DNA from 2 places in the Paenibacillus sp. J31P190 genome. Region 1 is predicted to be linked to the other one. Evidence: riboswitches for the same ligand, from Rfam matches in the RefSeq annotation. Region 1 holds a riboswitch; the other holds the start of a gene.
What was found. A riboswitch is a leader RNA that binds a small molecule or an ion and turns the genes downstream of it on or off. The one in region 1 is predicted to bind cyclic di-AMP.
Positions count from the first base shown of each region.

Region 2: another riboswitch for cyclic di-AMP. It lies ahead of AC58U0_RS20500 (C40 family peptidase); the one in region 1 lies ahead of AC58U0_RS34645 (C40 family peptidase).

Region 1 is NZ_JCAUAS010000038.1:25,653-33,528, reverse strand. It holds gene AC58U0_RS34685 (ABC transporter ATP-binding protein) at 1-337, shown strand, start outside; gene AC58U0_RS34680 (ABC transporter permease subunit) at 482-1,552, shown strand; gene AC58U0_RS34675 (hypothetical protein) at 1,555-2,511, shown strand; gene AC58U0_RS34670 (hypothetical protein) at 2,569-3,147, opposite strand; gene AC58U0_RS34665 (methyltransferase domain-containing protein) at 3,345-4,238, shown strand; gene AC58U0_RS34660 (hypothetical protein) at 4,371-4,556, opposite strand; gene AC58U0_RS34655 (hypothetical protein) at 4,621-4,854, opposite strand; gene AC58U0_RS34650 (DMT family transporter) at 5,159-5,479, opposite strand; guanidine-I (ykkC/yxkD leader) riboswitch at 5,569-5,671, opposite strand; gene AC58U0_RS34645 (C40 family peptidase) at 5,795-6,271, opposite strand; cyclic di-AMP (ydaO/yuaA leader) riboswitch at 6,275-6,413, opposite strand; gene AC58U0_RS34640 (hypothetical protein) at 6,579-7,397, opposite strand; gene AC58U0_RS34635 (M1 family metallopeptidase) at 7,543-7,876, opposite strand, start outside.
Region 2 is NZ_JCAUAS010000011.1:181,354-189,229, reverse strand. It holds gene AC58U0_RS20505 (permease) at 696-1,277, shown strand; cyclic di-AMP (ydaO/yuaA leader) riboswitch at 1,344-1,504, shown strand; gene AC58U0_RS20500 (C40 family peptidase) at 1,507-2,403, shown strand; gene AC58U0_RS20495 (hypothetical protein) at 2,586-3,245, shown strand; gene AC58U0_RS20490 (stalk domain-containing protein) at 3,242-4,696, opposite strand; gene AC58U0_RS20485 (glycosyltransferase family 2 protein) at 4,720-5,889, opposite strand; gene yyaC (spore protease YyaC) at 6,026-6,559, shown strand; gene AC58U0_RS20475 (ABC transporter ATP-binding protein) at 6,707-7,876, shown strand, end outside.

The DNA of each region.
Region 1 (7,876 bases):
TACGGTCGTCGGCGAGCGCGGCGTTAAGCTGTCCGGTGGCCAGAAGCAGCGTCTTGCTATCGCGCGGATGTTTCTGAAGAACCCGCCGATTCTCATCCTCGATGAGGCGACGTCGGCGCTCGACACGGAGACAGAGGCGGCGATTCAGCAGTCGCTGGCTGAGCTGTCGCGTGGCCGCACGACGCTAGTCATTGCCCACCGGCTGGCGACGATCAAGAATGCCGATCGTATCGTCGTCGTGACGGAGCAAGGCATTACCGAGCAGGGCGGACACGAGGAACTCATCGCTGTAGGCGGTGTGTATAGTCGCCTGCATCAAGCGCAGTATAGTTCTTAAACAGGGTTGCAGCAAGCTAGCTTAGGATAGCTTGCTGCAGCCTCTTTTTATTCCCAAAGATAGGATAGAACTTCCAAATGAATCGTGATAAACTATGAAAATAGTTATCTACCAACGGTGAATAATAGAACGAGGTGATGATAGTTGAAGTCGATATTTCGGTGGATATTGCTTGGGTTATTTACACTCGTGTGCATCTTCTTTCTGAGCAACATCCGGAACGCTTTTTTATCTACGCAGCCGGATCAGATTCGGGTTGCCATAGGTCCAGATACGAGCATCCAGAAAATAAGTGAGCAGCTGCCCGGCAGCCAAGTTCTAAATGAAAAGACAGGCTTATTGTCTGTTCCTTATGGGAAGTCATGGGACTATATCGGAAAGACAGTATCGATCAAAGGCATATTTCGTGCGACCACTGTGCCTCTAGAGCATCCCATTATTTCCTGGCGTTATTACGGCTATTCGCTGAAAGACCAAATCAAAGGTTTCGCTCAAGGTGATTTTGGTAAATTCCGCAGTCCTTTCAATAGGAAAGAGGTGGCTGTTCTTGGGGAGCTCCCCAACATGCTTCTTCGCACATGCACTTATTTCATTCCTGGTTTACTGCTCGCGATTGCGCTTAGTGTGCTATTTGCAATGACAGCATCCATATTCCGCCGATTAGGTGCCTTGATGGATGGTGCACATGCCTTGCTTGTTGGCTTACCTGATTTTTTCTTAATCGTTCTCATACAATTGGGGGCGGTCTATGCGACGAAATATTTGGGGCACTTTGTGCTGCTTATTGTTCAAGTCGGTGATAAGACGCCGTTCCTCATCCCATTTCTCACGATCGCACTGATTCCCTCAGTCACCATCTACGGCACCCTTCGCATCGCGATCGCGCGTGAGCTTGGACAGGATTATGTCGTCACCGCGCTAGCCAAAGGGTTAACTCGCAGAGAGGTGCTCGTCTCTCATGTAATGCGAAATGTAATGGCTGATTTGCTGGCGATCTTACCCAAAGCGACCACACTGGCACTCGCCAGTATGGCTGTTGCGGAGGCCATCTGCGGAATCTCCGGTTTGGGAGGCTTTATCGTCTCCCCAGCTTTACAGAGTGTCTCCTCCATGTCGGCTATCTGTATGGCACTTGCGCTAGTTGCTATGGCTTTTCATGTGTTCTATGCATGGCTGCGCAAAAAGTTTATCGTTCGGACAGGGGAGGTGGTTTGACGATGTTGAAACGCTCATCAACGGCTTACTACTGTTCGATTGCACTCATCGTGCTCATCCTGCTTGTGATGATATTCGGCACTTGGCTGATGCCCCATGGGATTTCACCGGATGATAAGATTAATATGCTCCAATATCAAGAGGACGGTAAAACGAGATACAGCATTCCGCCATACGCACCTAACAGTACCTTCCTGCTGGGCACTGATCATAGGGGCTTTGATGTGCTGAGTTTATTGCTGAATGGGTTGAAATATACACTGGGCACGGCGCTAGCGTTAACCTTGTTTCGCTTTGTTTTTGCCCTCCCATGGGGATTGTGGAGCGGGACCACGGGCAAAGGATGGGGCATTCTTCGCTCTATGCAGTGGGTTGTTTCCTCAATGCCTGCGTTTGTATTCTTGTTCCCGCCTATAGCCGGCATGTACTTTGGGCTGCGGCTTGATCAGGGGCTGAAGGCCGACCCGCATTACCAGCTGCTGTTCACGGTTACTTTTGTTAGTCTAGTCACATTCATTGGGGTATTCCCATTAGCCCATCAGGTGGCAGATCGGACACGTTATTATAATGAACGACTATTTATTGAAGCATCACGTTTAATGGGCGGTTCTGTCTACCATCGAACGATGCGACATTTGGTTCCCTGTATGAGAAATGAAATGTTGTTCATCTTCCTTAGCGAATTCATGCAGGTGCTCTTCTTGTTAGGGCAGTTGGCTGTTTTTAACATTGTACTTGGAGGTATTGAGACAATTGGTGATAGTGATGCTGGGTATTCCATAGCCATCACCACATCGGGCGAATGGTTATCGCTAATCGCCTATGGCTCAAGGTACATTCGACTGCATCCATGGATTATTCTGAGTGCAGGCACCAGCTTCGCAGGACTTCTTCTGGCACTGCAGTTTTTCTTGAATCAGCTCAAACGCCGCTATGGCAGTGAACGTCAATTCATGTGAGACAAAAAAGGTCGGCGTTCCATCCTGAGGATGGGCTCCGACCTTTTTCCATATGAATTATCGTCTTAATGAGCTGAGTTGGATGTCCAATCTAGCTGCTACGCCTGCAGGCGCAGCATCACTACGAGGTCCACCGAAGTTAAAAGCGATGATGACGATGTCATTACGACCCTGTCTCAAGAAGCGACGTACGTTGAAGGTACGACCAGTGTTGTAGAATGGAGGGGTATTCTGTGGTGCATCATAGACCACTGGCACACCATTAATGATCACAACAGCATAATTGTCAACCGATAGGAAGAGGGATGCGGCGAGAATGGATCTCCGCTGCGAGAGCGAGAATCGTGTCGAAATGACGGCATTCTCAGCGCTCAGATTGCCGGAGTACCACACATAGTTGGCGTTAGTCACCGGTATCCATGCTGGGTTACGAGGAATGATCTGGGCGTTGAACCAAGAGTTATCGGTTCCGATCGAGATTGTACGCTGGCTGAGGAAGCGGCCTGCCCCTAATCTGTTGTGTTTCTTCAATTGCGCATGGTACATCAGCAGGGCTTTCGTTTTTGGTAAGCCTGAACATCTAGGTAGTCTAACAATTTTGGTTGGTCTGCCTGCGATACGTTGTTTCTTAATCATTTAACCATCTCCTATCAAGTTATAAATATACTTACGAAGTATTCTATGTTTGATAGAGAGATTTGCGTGGGTTACTAGCTGATACAGTCCTAAAAAAGGTAGCCCTAATTTCCGCATGCCGAAAACGTAAATTAAATGTCACTATAACATATAATATATGTTAAAATAATGAAAAAACTTGAGGGGGGATACCTAGCATGGATGACAAAAATGACAAAACCAAAAGACTCTCTGTTTACTTACCGGAGAAAGTAAAGTCGGATCTGGAGAAAATGGCCGATGAAACAGGTTTGTCGATGACACAGCTAATTGTGATGGCCACGCATGGCTTGCTAGCTAACTACTCCGCACAGGGTGGCGCTATTTTCGCTGATTTATTGGCAGCCAGACAACGAATTCTCCACGAAGTGAAGGATAAGCATCAGCTTTTAAACGAAGATAAAGTGAAAATGCAAGAATACTACGGCGCCCGAGCAGAGGAGTATGAACGGATTTATCACCGAGAGGACGCCCAGTTCCAACAAGAGCTCAGTCTTTTGAGCGAAGTGGTGAAGAAGCAAGTGGAGGGTCGCAACGTTCTTGAGGTAGCCTGTGGTACGGGGTATTGGACCGAAATTGCTGGGAGTAAAGCTAATCACATCGTAGGTGTGGATATTCGTCCTGAAGTGCTGCAAATTGCTAAGTCAAAGCCTTGGCCAGCTTCCAATGCAGCATTTGTACAGGGAGATGCGTACCACCTCTCCGAAGTGACAGGGGTTTTCAACTTTGGTCTTGCCAATTTCTGGTTTTCGCATATTCCGAAGAATCGGATCGAGTCATTTCTGCAGAGTTTCCATCAACGTCTAGGCACAGGGGCCCGCGTCTTTATCGCCGATAATGTTTACGTACCCGGAAGAGGCGGAGAGCTGATAACGAATGAACATAGCGAGGATACCTACAAAAGACGTGAGCTGGCTGACGGATCCATGCATGAAATTATCAAAAACTACTACTCGTATGATGAACTGATTGACATTTTTAAGCCTATATCTCAACATTTGCGAATATTTGTGGGAAGCAGCTTTTGGTATGTCAGCTACACAGTTACTTAATCGTGTAGATAGTTTATTGGCAGCAATTAATCACGATATCCATTAGACCAACAAAAAAAGCTTAGTCATGGCAGCCCGCGGCTGCTTTCTGACTAAGTTTTTTCCATATGAAATTCAACATCGCCAATCTAATTATTTATTACTTTCGTTTTCGTTTTGTCGTCTTTTCATTACGTTATTCACTAAATTTTGAGTTGCATCTTGCGTGGATGCAGTTACGTTTTCAATGGCGTTCTGTACATAATTCGTTGCAGATTGCACCCCGTTTTTAAAGATACTCGTTTTGTTTAGATTAACGTTATTTGTATTGTCAGACATCGTTTATACCTCCAATGATAGATTACCTCTTGATCTCATCGTTTTTCATAATCGCGTTTAACTTCTACTCAGCGTCCATATCAGCGGCAGCATCAAAGACGTTTGCCTTCGGCACCTGAGTTATATCTTCCTTTTGCTGCACCCAGTAACCGACGTTACGATACCAGTACTGAAACGAATCGTCCAATTGCTGCTCTCGGTTACGATCCTCGTTAACATCGGAGTCAACTTCTATCTCCTCTCCGAGAAGCCCGCTATTACGATTCTGTTTTCGATTGATATCATCCGATGTATTCATGTTGAATTTCCCTCCTAAACATTCTTATCCTGTTGATCTGACTCAGCAGTTACGTTAGTTCAAATCTGAACCTTACATCATACCGCCCCTCCATCCTTGTATGGATTAATCTGCATTGATAGGGTCCGATTTATTCAAAAAAGCACGGTATAATATCCTGTGAATTGTCATCTCAAAGAGTGAGAATGATGGAACCTTATTTGTTCAAAGGGGGAACAACCGAAATGGGGGTAACATTCACTGCTTCTGTTATGAAAGCACAGGGAAAAAACGCCATTGGAATATGACGCAGTTTTCGGAGTCCCTAATGCCCGGAAGTAAATTTAAGGCCGAGAACGCCAACTAAGATCAGAATCATGAATAAGATCCTTAGTAAACTAATGGGCTCATCGAGAAAAAGGGTGCCGATAATAATTGCACCAACAGCGCCAATTCCAGTCCAAGCCGCGTATGCTGTGCCGATGGGGAGAGTTTTCGTTGCTGCCGCTAGAAAATAGAAACTTACAATCATCCCTGCGATCGTGACGCTGGAAGGAACTAAGCGTGTAAAACCATTAGAAAATTTCAATGAGATCGCCCATACTACCTCAAATACACCTGCAATAACGAGATATAACCATGCCATGATGAATCACTCCTCTTGAATTTGTTATACGTTCCTATTTAGTCGCAAAAAAAGGAAAAAGCCTGGAAGTTATATCGCTAAAGCGATATGACTCCCGGGCTTTTTCCCCTCCGTGACCACAGCGTATTCGCTGAGTGTTTCCCCTCGGACCAGTCTGGCGATGAACGCCACGGAACCCTAGAAAACAATATGCCGCTATTATAGAACGGCTAACATACGATGTCAAGTTACAAGGTTAGTAAATGAATAAAAGCCCTGAAAGCTGCTCTTTCGAGCGGAGCTTGTCCGGGCTTTATTCATGAATCGTGCAAGAAATTACTTGGATTCAGCAGTTAATTGGTTGTAGATATCATCCCACAAAACACGTCGGGCCGATACATACCGCTTCGCGTAATAAGATTGGCTAAGTTTGTTTTTCACGATACCTTCATTGGATGCAGAGTGAATGAATTCACCATCTCCAAGGTAGATACCTACGTGAGAAATACCTTTGCCGCCGCTTGTGTCAAAGAACACAAGATCACCTTTGCGAAGATCTTTTTTGTCAATCCAGTAGCCTTCTTTATTCTGAGATGCTGAGCTATGCGGAAGGTCAATGCCGAATTTGTCGAAAACGTATGCGGTGAAACCAGAGCAATCAAAGCCTCTTGTTGTCGTTCCCGCATCTCTGTACGGAATTCCGAGCAATCCGTCAACCGTTTCATCCAAAGTGGATTGTGACGCAGACACACTTCCTAAACCTACACTCAAAAACAAAACAAGACTAAAAACAAGAGCAACAATCTTTCTCAACTGCTTGTCTCCTTCCGGTGCCTACGAGGTTAGCTGGAGGGTTCGGTTGAAGGTTCCCTATGATCCCTGTCTTGCAAGATCAATTCACCCGGTGTGGTTCCCCCGTTTCCCCAAGAAATGAGGAATTCGGCATGAAATATTTGGTTTTTTGATGCTAGTCCTTGTAATTCGTCATAAACATCGAAATTCCTCCTTTTCTATGCGATTTGCCTTAAAAATATGTAAAATATTTCGGAAAACGCAAAAAAAAGCCCCTTTTGCAAGGGGATGAAACAAGATGAGCTAATTTCAGCTTATTTTATTGTTTTTAACCGTCCATTTTGGCAGATAGAAGCTGATATTGGGAAGTTATGGCCCACATTTGAAAGAAAATGTGGAAAAGCGGAAAGAGCTGATAAATGATTAGCGCTACCAGACCTGCCCATAGGTAAGTTGCTGTGACAGTGACCCCTGCCAATAGTCCCGAGGCGAGCAGGAGGATAAGCGCAAGCCCGATAATAGGAAGCAAACTGCGAACGAATGTGATGACGGTGGACAAAATGCCAAGTTTGGCAGCAATCGCGAATTGCACGTACATAAAAAGAAGATGTATGAGAAAGCCGTAGACGAGCATGCCCAGCAACCAAGGCAGCAATTGAAGAGCTGCTTGCTCATACGAAGCGGTATGTGCGAATTGCCTCTGCGCTTTTGGAAACAGCCATATGAGCGGCAGCAAGGAGAGTGAGATTCGAACGACATATGCAATTAGGAATGGGAGCATGAGCTCCTTGATGCCTCGGAAAAAGCGATAGCCGGCATTTTGCTGGGAATGGGTCAGCGAATAGTAGACGCCGCTATTCAACATTGGGGTGAGCACCATGCGAATAACAAGTAGAGCAGCCAGCCACCAAAGGTAGGAATGGCTAAGATCGGTTTTGACCAGTTGGAACTGTCCTTCAGCTAGAAATAGCTGCAGCGCTTGCTTCGGCTGCTCGCCACCTGGATAGCGGTGCATGAGAGGGACGAGAACACCCTGTACAAGCTTATACAGCAGGATGCCCCAGCCCATCTGATACAGGAACAAGACGATCGTGGCGAAAGGTTGCCGTAAAGCCGCCCTGAAGCCAGACTTGATATAAGTTGCCACAGTTGTCCCTCCTAAGAGTTTTCCGTAGGAAAACTTACTTCGTAAGCATTACCTGAGTTTTGCTTTAGCAAAACTGGCATCGTAAGCATAACCTGAGTTTTCCGTAGGAAAACTTACTTCGTAAGCATAGGATAAGCCTAGCCGCTTACCAGGCGACCCAGCCGAAAATGGCTTGCAGGAATTGAATGAGACCGAGATTCCAACGGATTTTCCACTTCGTATCGACTTGCGTTTGCATAAAATTGTTAATGTGTTTATTTTCCAGCACGAGCGAGTAATTAGGATCAATTCGAACCCAGTCTACAGGAGTCTTGTGGGTTAATTTGAATTCAATACTGCTTTCTTTTCCATCCCATGTTTTATCCAACACTGTGCCGTCAGAGAAATGGAATTGGATCGGCACTTCGGGTGAATTGCCGCCTCGTTTGGAGATGAGTACGGCACTTTCGTAGGACTCTGCCCCTTTGCTGCCCACGGAT
Region 2 (7,876 bases), on a different contig from region 1:
TGCTGTACAACAATTTAGCCTTAAATCGTTTAAATGGCCACTTTGGGTCTAAATTGTTGTATTTTTTGCAACACGCGCAGAGAAAAAGCTTGATTTGATTGACTAAAGTTGTACGTAGTACAACTTTAGTTGGTTGTGCGGGAAAGGATGAGAACCCGCAGGGGTTCGAACGTCCCCGAGGCTAACCCAATGCTGGGACAACTGATCTTCGTATGGAGCCAGTCACTTTATTACTTTGGAGATTCAATGGCGATCTGATCTGGTTCTAATTTCTAATGGGAGCGAAAAGAGGAATTATTCAATTTGTCGGGCTTGCTGGAGCACGAGAGGCTATTATCGGAGCAGCATACTTTCTGTGATTACAAACGAAATCAAAAGTGTAATAACTTCTCAAAGTGATAATTTCAATATTATCGCATTGAATCGGACGTGGATCGATATCGAATTAGTCATGCCTCAAGCCATAATCGCATATGCATGAAATCGAAGCTTGAACGATGACGTTCAGGCTTCTTCTTTGTGCTGAAAAAACACTTGCACAAACTAATTATATTAGTTAATATACTAATTAAGTTAGTATTTAGAAGGGAATGGGGATCGACATGTCATTTATTGTACTTATGCTCTTATTTACAGTTTTAGGTGGATGGCTGGAAAGCCGTGTTCTCAAGCGCTCGAAAAGGGAGGGAATGTAAATGTTTGCTGGACATTTTGGGCTTGCTGCAGCAGTGAAAGCAAGAACACCGGAGGTGCCGATCTGGGCGCTCATGCTTAGTACTCAGCTGCTTGATGTTGTATTCGTACCCTTATTTCTTTCTGGTGTTGAAACGATCGATACAAGCATCGGTACGGGTTATGGGGAATGGATTATTCACGCTGATTACACACACTCATTAGTTGGGGCGCTGCTCATTGCTATCTTATCAGGTCTATTGGCTTGGAAATTATGGGGGAAAAGAGGAGGCACAGCTATAGGAGCGCTTACCTTCAGTCACTGGGTACTTGATCTTCTCGTTCATCGTGCAGATATGCCATTCTTACCGGGGAATGTTGGAGGACTTCCATTAGTAGGATTTAGTCTGTGGCAGTGGCCGTGGGTGAGTGCGGCTCTTGAGATTATTCTCATGGTTGTTGGGGCTATTCTTTACTTTCGCACACTTCGTAATACCGCTAAACTGTCAAAAGATAACTTAATATGGCGTGCACATCTTGCAGGGGGAGTCATGGCCGTTCTATTGATCGCCTCATTTATTTCAGATTTTGTCTTGCATTTATAATCCATTGGAAACTATTACCACTATGCAAAAGTTGAAAGTAATAGTTCAACTATGCTAGTCTAACATAGACAAAAAATGCCGAATCTCGGAGCAGCAAAAGCTCTGGTACGGGGGACTTCTTTAATTTGGGGTGAATGAATGCTCGGCTGTTTTACTAAACTGAGCGCGCTAGGGAAACCTCTTCCCGAACCCGTCAACTAACCTCGGAGGCTTCAAGGAGGCAAGGTTTTTGAAATTTTTCACAAAAAGCTTTATTTGCTCATGCGCACTTGTTGGTGCGGCAGTATCCATTTTTTCCGCTCCCTCGGTTCAAGCAGCATCAGGTTCATCTTCATCCACTGTAAAAGTCCAGGTCAATGATGAGTTGGTTCAGTTCCCAGAAGTACAGCCATTTATTGACAACGCAGGAACGCTGCAAGTTCCTTTGCGAGTACTGTCTGAGAAATTGGGTTATCAAGTAGGCTGGGCGAAACAAGAAAGCGAAATAGTGGTTACGTTGAAGAGCAAGCAGCAGACGATTCAACTTACAACCGACGAGAAGCAAGCGATCGTTAACAGTAAGAAGATTAGTCTGGAAAGCAGTCCGACGCTTTATCAAGGTAATACGTATGTACCCTTGCGTTTCATTACTGAAACATTCGGTTCTCCGATTGAGTGGAATGAAGCGAATCGTATCGCGATTGTGAATGTCGATGGCAAGTCGCACAAGCCAGCCTGGATTGCACCGCCACCTGCACCAGCTCCAAAGGTAGCAGCGGTAGCTATACCTTCCATGTCTGATCAAATCGTGCAAACAGCAAATACGTTCATGGGCACACCTTACGTTTGGGGAGGCACAACACCCAGAGGGTTTGATTGTTCCGGATTTGTGCGCTATTTGTACGAAGCTAAAGGCATTGATCTACCCAGAACTTCGGTTCAAATGTACGATCAAGCTGGAACCAGGGTTACAGACTTGAAGGTTGGAGATCTTGTGTTTTTTGCAGCAGGCAGTGTAAATCATGTTGGAATTTATCTGGGGAATGATCAATTCATTTCAGCGACAACGTCTAGAGGTGTAACGATAGATAGTCTCGCCAGTTCATACTGGGGATCCAGATATGTGGGAGCCAAAAGAGTTCTGTAAGTAAACCATGTGGTGAAAAAGGATTAAATCATTGGGCATTTGTTTTCTATGAATCTTTCGAATGAAAGCATAGAAGGCAAATGTTCTTTTTTTATGCGAAATATTGCGATTTTTATCGAAATTTTATGGTTTTTAGCCTATAATGAAGAAATGTTTGGAAGAAAGCAGGTGACACGAACGGCATGCAATTAAGTGTCTGGAAAAGTTGGTTTTATAAAAAAAGACATTCGAATAAAGCAAATAGCATGTATATCGTGGAACAAGGTCCTGCCATACCAGAAGAGATTCGGGGAGTCATTGATCGATTTTTTCTTACGTATAATCATTTCAAAGGGGCAAGAAGCCTACAGACGGATACGTTTATAAGAGAAGTATTTTACGCAACGAAACAGGATCCGAAGGATCAAAGGACAATTGAAGAGATGGAAGCTTATATTCAGCAGAAAAATGTGCATCGCTTGCGATTGAAATCCTTTGTTGTCGATGAGTATCTTCGTATAGGCGAAAAGGTTTGCATGATTGGTGTGACGAGGGAATTCAGTAATAATCAGAGAAATCGCGTGCTTTATTTTCTAACAAAAGAGGATCAGTCTTGGCGCTTTCATCATATCGCAAGGTCTCACCATGGGACTGTTCTAGATAAGTTTCAAGTGAATGAGCAAACGGGGTTCGTGGTTGGAAATGAAAAAGCCGCTCTCCTCTTTCTGACACACTCCGGGTCTGCCGATGCATCTACCTTTATATTGGGTGATTATGTGCATGTGGAAGGTTATTTGGAAGTGGAGCCAGAGGTGAGCAGCCAACTGTATTACCGTATTGTACGAATGAATCGTGTGCACTAAAAGCGAAGTGAAACCCGGTAAAGCTGTGGATCCCATTGGATCTGTCCGCCTAAGGATTCAATAATGGCTCGTAAAGGCATATAAATATGACCTTCTAGTATGGTAGGTGCTTCAGGGAGTACGACTGATTGCCCATTCACAGTCATCACGGAATGATCCGGCCGAAGCTCAAGATTAGTAGAACCATGATGAACAGTTAATGTACGGGTTGTCCCATTCCATTCAAATTTGGCACCGATTCTTTCTAGAATGCCCCGAAAGGGTACCATACTTGTTTCTTGCAATAAATACCCACGGAACTCATGTACGAATTGTCCATTTACTTCTAATTGGATTTGCGGATGATCTAGACGTTCCACGACAAGTGCATTGCTCAGCGCCCGACCCGGACTTCGCAGCATGGAGCCGTTCGCATACAGAGATGAACTTGCACCTCCGTCCATATTCATCGCATCCGTTAAACCTAGCTTTAGAAGAACTTGCGCCATATCCGCCATCGTTGCTGCGGAGAGTGTCCCCATGACGAATTGATGGGAAGCGTCTAACCCAATGAAACTGCGTACGTTCGCACTCGTTGTGATTTTGGGATCAGTAAAGCCATCCCGTTCGAAGTCCAAATCAACAGCGCCATTGGTAAGCAGATGCGGTCCGGCTCCAATAGCAGCATCAACCGATGTAAGCAGGGAGCTTTCTCCGGTATCTTGATTATGGAGAGATGATGTCAGCTTCACCGTATCGCCAATATGGATATTAGGCAGCACGTAGGTCTTATTGTTGGCACTATTTCCAAGCAGAAATACCTGCCCATCTTCGGGAATATCGACACTCTGCGGCGTAACGGCTGTCACTTTGCCCTCGCGGAGGACAACTTTGGTTGAGTTAGGAAAATCGATGGTCGGTCCAAAAGCGCGGGTGTACCAAACGACTTGATCATTGGCGGAATCACCGTAATATTTGTTCACACCCCAAGCAGTGAATGTGTAGGCTTTGCTCAGATGAGTAACGCTTATTTGGTGCTCCGTTTGGATGCGCCCAAAGCTGACGGTTTTGTCGGCATGAACGAGGAAGGCAGGATTAATGCCTGAGTGCATAATTTCACCGGAGCCAATGAGCAAACCATTCGGATAGCGCTGGGTGTCATCCTTTTCATAGGCGTCAAAAAAAGTCCCATTGATCCCTGCAATCGCATGGTTCCTTGTTAACATGGAGGAGAAGGACTCATCATGACCGATGCCGGCTTCAGCTGTTATAGGCTTAACGCGCAAGTAGGGATCAGTAAGATCCGCTGTGACCCATTGTACAGCAAACGACTTGCCATTATGAGCAATCGTTCGGCTTTGTGTTTGAACGGTACCTTGTGCAGAAGTAGATGCTGGGAAGATAACGGCTGCTGAGAGCAGACAGCTGAGCATCACGGTGTAAGTAAGAGTGCGGAAACGCGCATGAGGCATGGCAGTTATCTTCCTTTCTGAATTTACTTCTTTTTTAATTCGCGCAGGGAGTAGAACGTTCCTCTCCAATTGATGCCACCTTGTTTCCAAGTTAGCCAAACAGAGCGCACGATCGTATAGAGGAGCAGGGAAGCGCTGATAGGGAGAAGGAAAGCTTCATCCCCGCGTTTGCTCATGAGGCGGAACATTAGCTTGCGGTATAGCCATATTTGTAAAATGACAGCGACAGCATAGGCGGCACCTCTCCAGTCCCAAAGGAAGATCAGACCGAGCCAAGGAAATATAAAAAAGATAAGCTGTCCTAGACAAGCGAGTAAAGCAATGGTGTAGCTGTAGCGAAAGCCGGAGAAAAGGTTTTTCTCCAGACCTATGATCGCTTCTTTGAGAGAGCGGTACCATTCGACTTGAAGGATATGCTTGCCGGACAGAACCTTCTGCTTAAATCCAGCTCGTTTGAGGGATATCCCTAACTGAAGGTCATCATCAGGTCTAAGGGCGATCGCTTTGTGCGTGCCAATGGCTTCATAAGCACCGCGGCTGACCATGTTAAAGGCACCTATTCCAATGCCCGGTTCACGGGCGCTATCAAGGTTGGCACGCCACGGACGAACGAATAAGGAAAAAGAGAAGAGGAAGAAATGAACGAAACCTCTGAGCAGCGTGCTTCGCGCAATCATGTTAGGGGTCAGCGTGAGATGCTGTACGTCATGTTCCTTCATATAAGTAACGCTGTCTGAAATCGTTCCTGGTGCAAAGATGATATCCGCATCTGTAAAAAGTAAGTACTGGCCTCTTGCTTGCTGATACCCTTGGTAGAGGGCATGGTTTTTGCCAAGCCAGCCTTCAGGCAGTGAGGTGATGTGAATGATTTGCAGCGGTGTGTGAATATCCATTTTGCGCTGTGACCACTTCCGCAGCTCTTCAAGCCGGACGCCTGTAGCATCCTGAGAACGGTCATTGACGGCAATGATCTCGAGGCGCAGATAATTTTGCGTGAGAAGGTGACGGACGGTTTCTAGGATGGTACTTTCCTCTTCTTTGGCGGCGATAATGACCGAAACGAGTGGAGGCTTGTCCGGGAGTTTCGTGGATTTGGGCAGAGAGTGCAGTAAATGTATGCCTCTAAGCACATCGAAAGTGATATAAAGCCAATAGAGGAGGGTCAGGAGCGCAATAATTCCTAGGGTGGACATGGTGTGCCTCCTTAAAAGTTTTGCTAGCAAAACTTGCATCGCAAGCGTAATCTTGAAAGAATAGAAGTTGACCGCATTATATCATTCATCAGGAGTGAGGGGAAATTTTGCTGGATGCGTGTTAAGGGAGGATCTGATGGGGGAAGAACGGATTGAACCGCGGGAGCAGTATTGGAAAAAGATGAATGGCGAACAGTTGGCGATCTTTCTCAAGGCGATTGGGAAAAAGACGGTGATGAAGCCGGATTCGTTGGCTTTTGTATGTATAGGAACAGATCGATCGACAGGTGATTCACTGGGCCCGCTTGTAGGGAGCAGACTTGTGGAACTGGGGTATCCGCATGTGATAGGAACACTTGAAGCGCCTTGTGATGCTAGTAACTTAGCAGCGCGTTTGCAGGAAATTCCACTTGGCTGTGTGGTGATAGCGATTGATGCATGTTTGGGACAAAAGCTGTCTGTGGGCATGTATCAGGTGTCTAATCAGCCTTTGGCTCCAGGGAAGTCAGTAGGGAAGGTGCTGCCTCAGGTTGGGGATTATACGATTGCGGCTATCGTCAATGCAGACGGGCCTAGACAGTATAGTGTACTACAAACAACATCGCTGTACAGCGTGTTGAAGATGGCAGATGAAGTAACGAGGGCAATCGAGTATGCTTTTCCCATTTAGAAGGCAGTTCAGGCTAGAACGGAGAGATGAGTAGTGGGACCAGGTGGTATGGGGCGGCTTTCCGATAGGAATCGGCCTAAAGCGAAGTTAAAGGATGTTTCGGTAAAAAGGATTTTGCGGTTGTTCAAGGGGTATTGGGGACAATTATTGGCCATTATTGGATTGGCGCTGTTTGCAGCTTTGATTGGTTTAATCCCGCCTCTTGTTATGAAAGAAATTATTGATACAGCGATTCCACAGGGCAATATGAAACTTCTGGCAGGGATGGCGCTGTTAATGATATTTCTTCCTGTCGTAAGCGGTATGCTTGGGGTATGGCAAAATCATCTTAATACCAAAGTAACCCAAGGGGTTATTCGTGATTTAGGACAGTCCTTGTTTCATAATTTGCAGCGGCAATCGATGGCTTTCTTTACGGAGGCTCGGTCGGGGGAAATTGTTCAGCGGATCACAGGGGACGTTCAGGCGGTTCAAAGTGTTGTGACCTCATTGGTTGTGTCATCAATCACCCAGATTGTCATTGTTGTTTCGACCATTGGTATTTTGTTTGCCCTTGACTGGAAATTGGCTATTATCTCTGTGCTTATTCTCCCGCTGTTTGTGCTGCCTGTGAAAAAAGTATCGAGGTTAAGGAAATCGCTGCGCACGGAAACGCAGAAAGTGCGTTCAGATATTACTTCTCAGCTTACTGAAAACTTCGGGATTTCCGGTGCTTTGTTGACGCGTATTTTCGGCAGGGAGAAACAGCAGGAAATCGAGTTTACGGCAATGAACCAGAAGGTGATGGATTTGGAGCTGCGGCTCAATCTGGTCGGTCGTTGGTTCGGGATGGCAACGAGCACGCTGGGGCCGTTAGGCACAGCGATTATTTATATGTACGGCGGCTACTCCGTCATATCCGGCAGCATGACCTTGGGCTCGATCGTCGCCTTCGCGGCGTATCTTGGCCGGTTGTACATGCCTGTAGGTATGCTGCTGAACCTACATGTGGAGGTAGCGACGGCGCTTGGCGTGTTCCAGCGCATCTTCGAGTACCAGGACATGGTGCCGGATGTCATGGACTCTGTTGGGGCTGCGCCGCTTACACAGGTCGCGGGTCGGGTAGCTTATAAGCAGGTTTCCTTCGCTTATAAGCCAGGGCAGTACGCGCTGCGCGATGTCACGTTCGAGGCGCAGCCGGGTGAGATGGTCGCGCTTGTCGGGCCAAGCGGCGCGGGGAAATCGACGCTGATCGGCATGATCGCGCGGCTGTACGACTCGACGTCGGGTGTCGTCGAGGTCGATGGCGTGAACGTCCGCGACGTTCAGCTCGCTTCG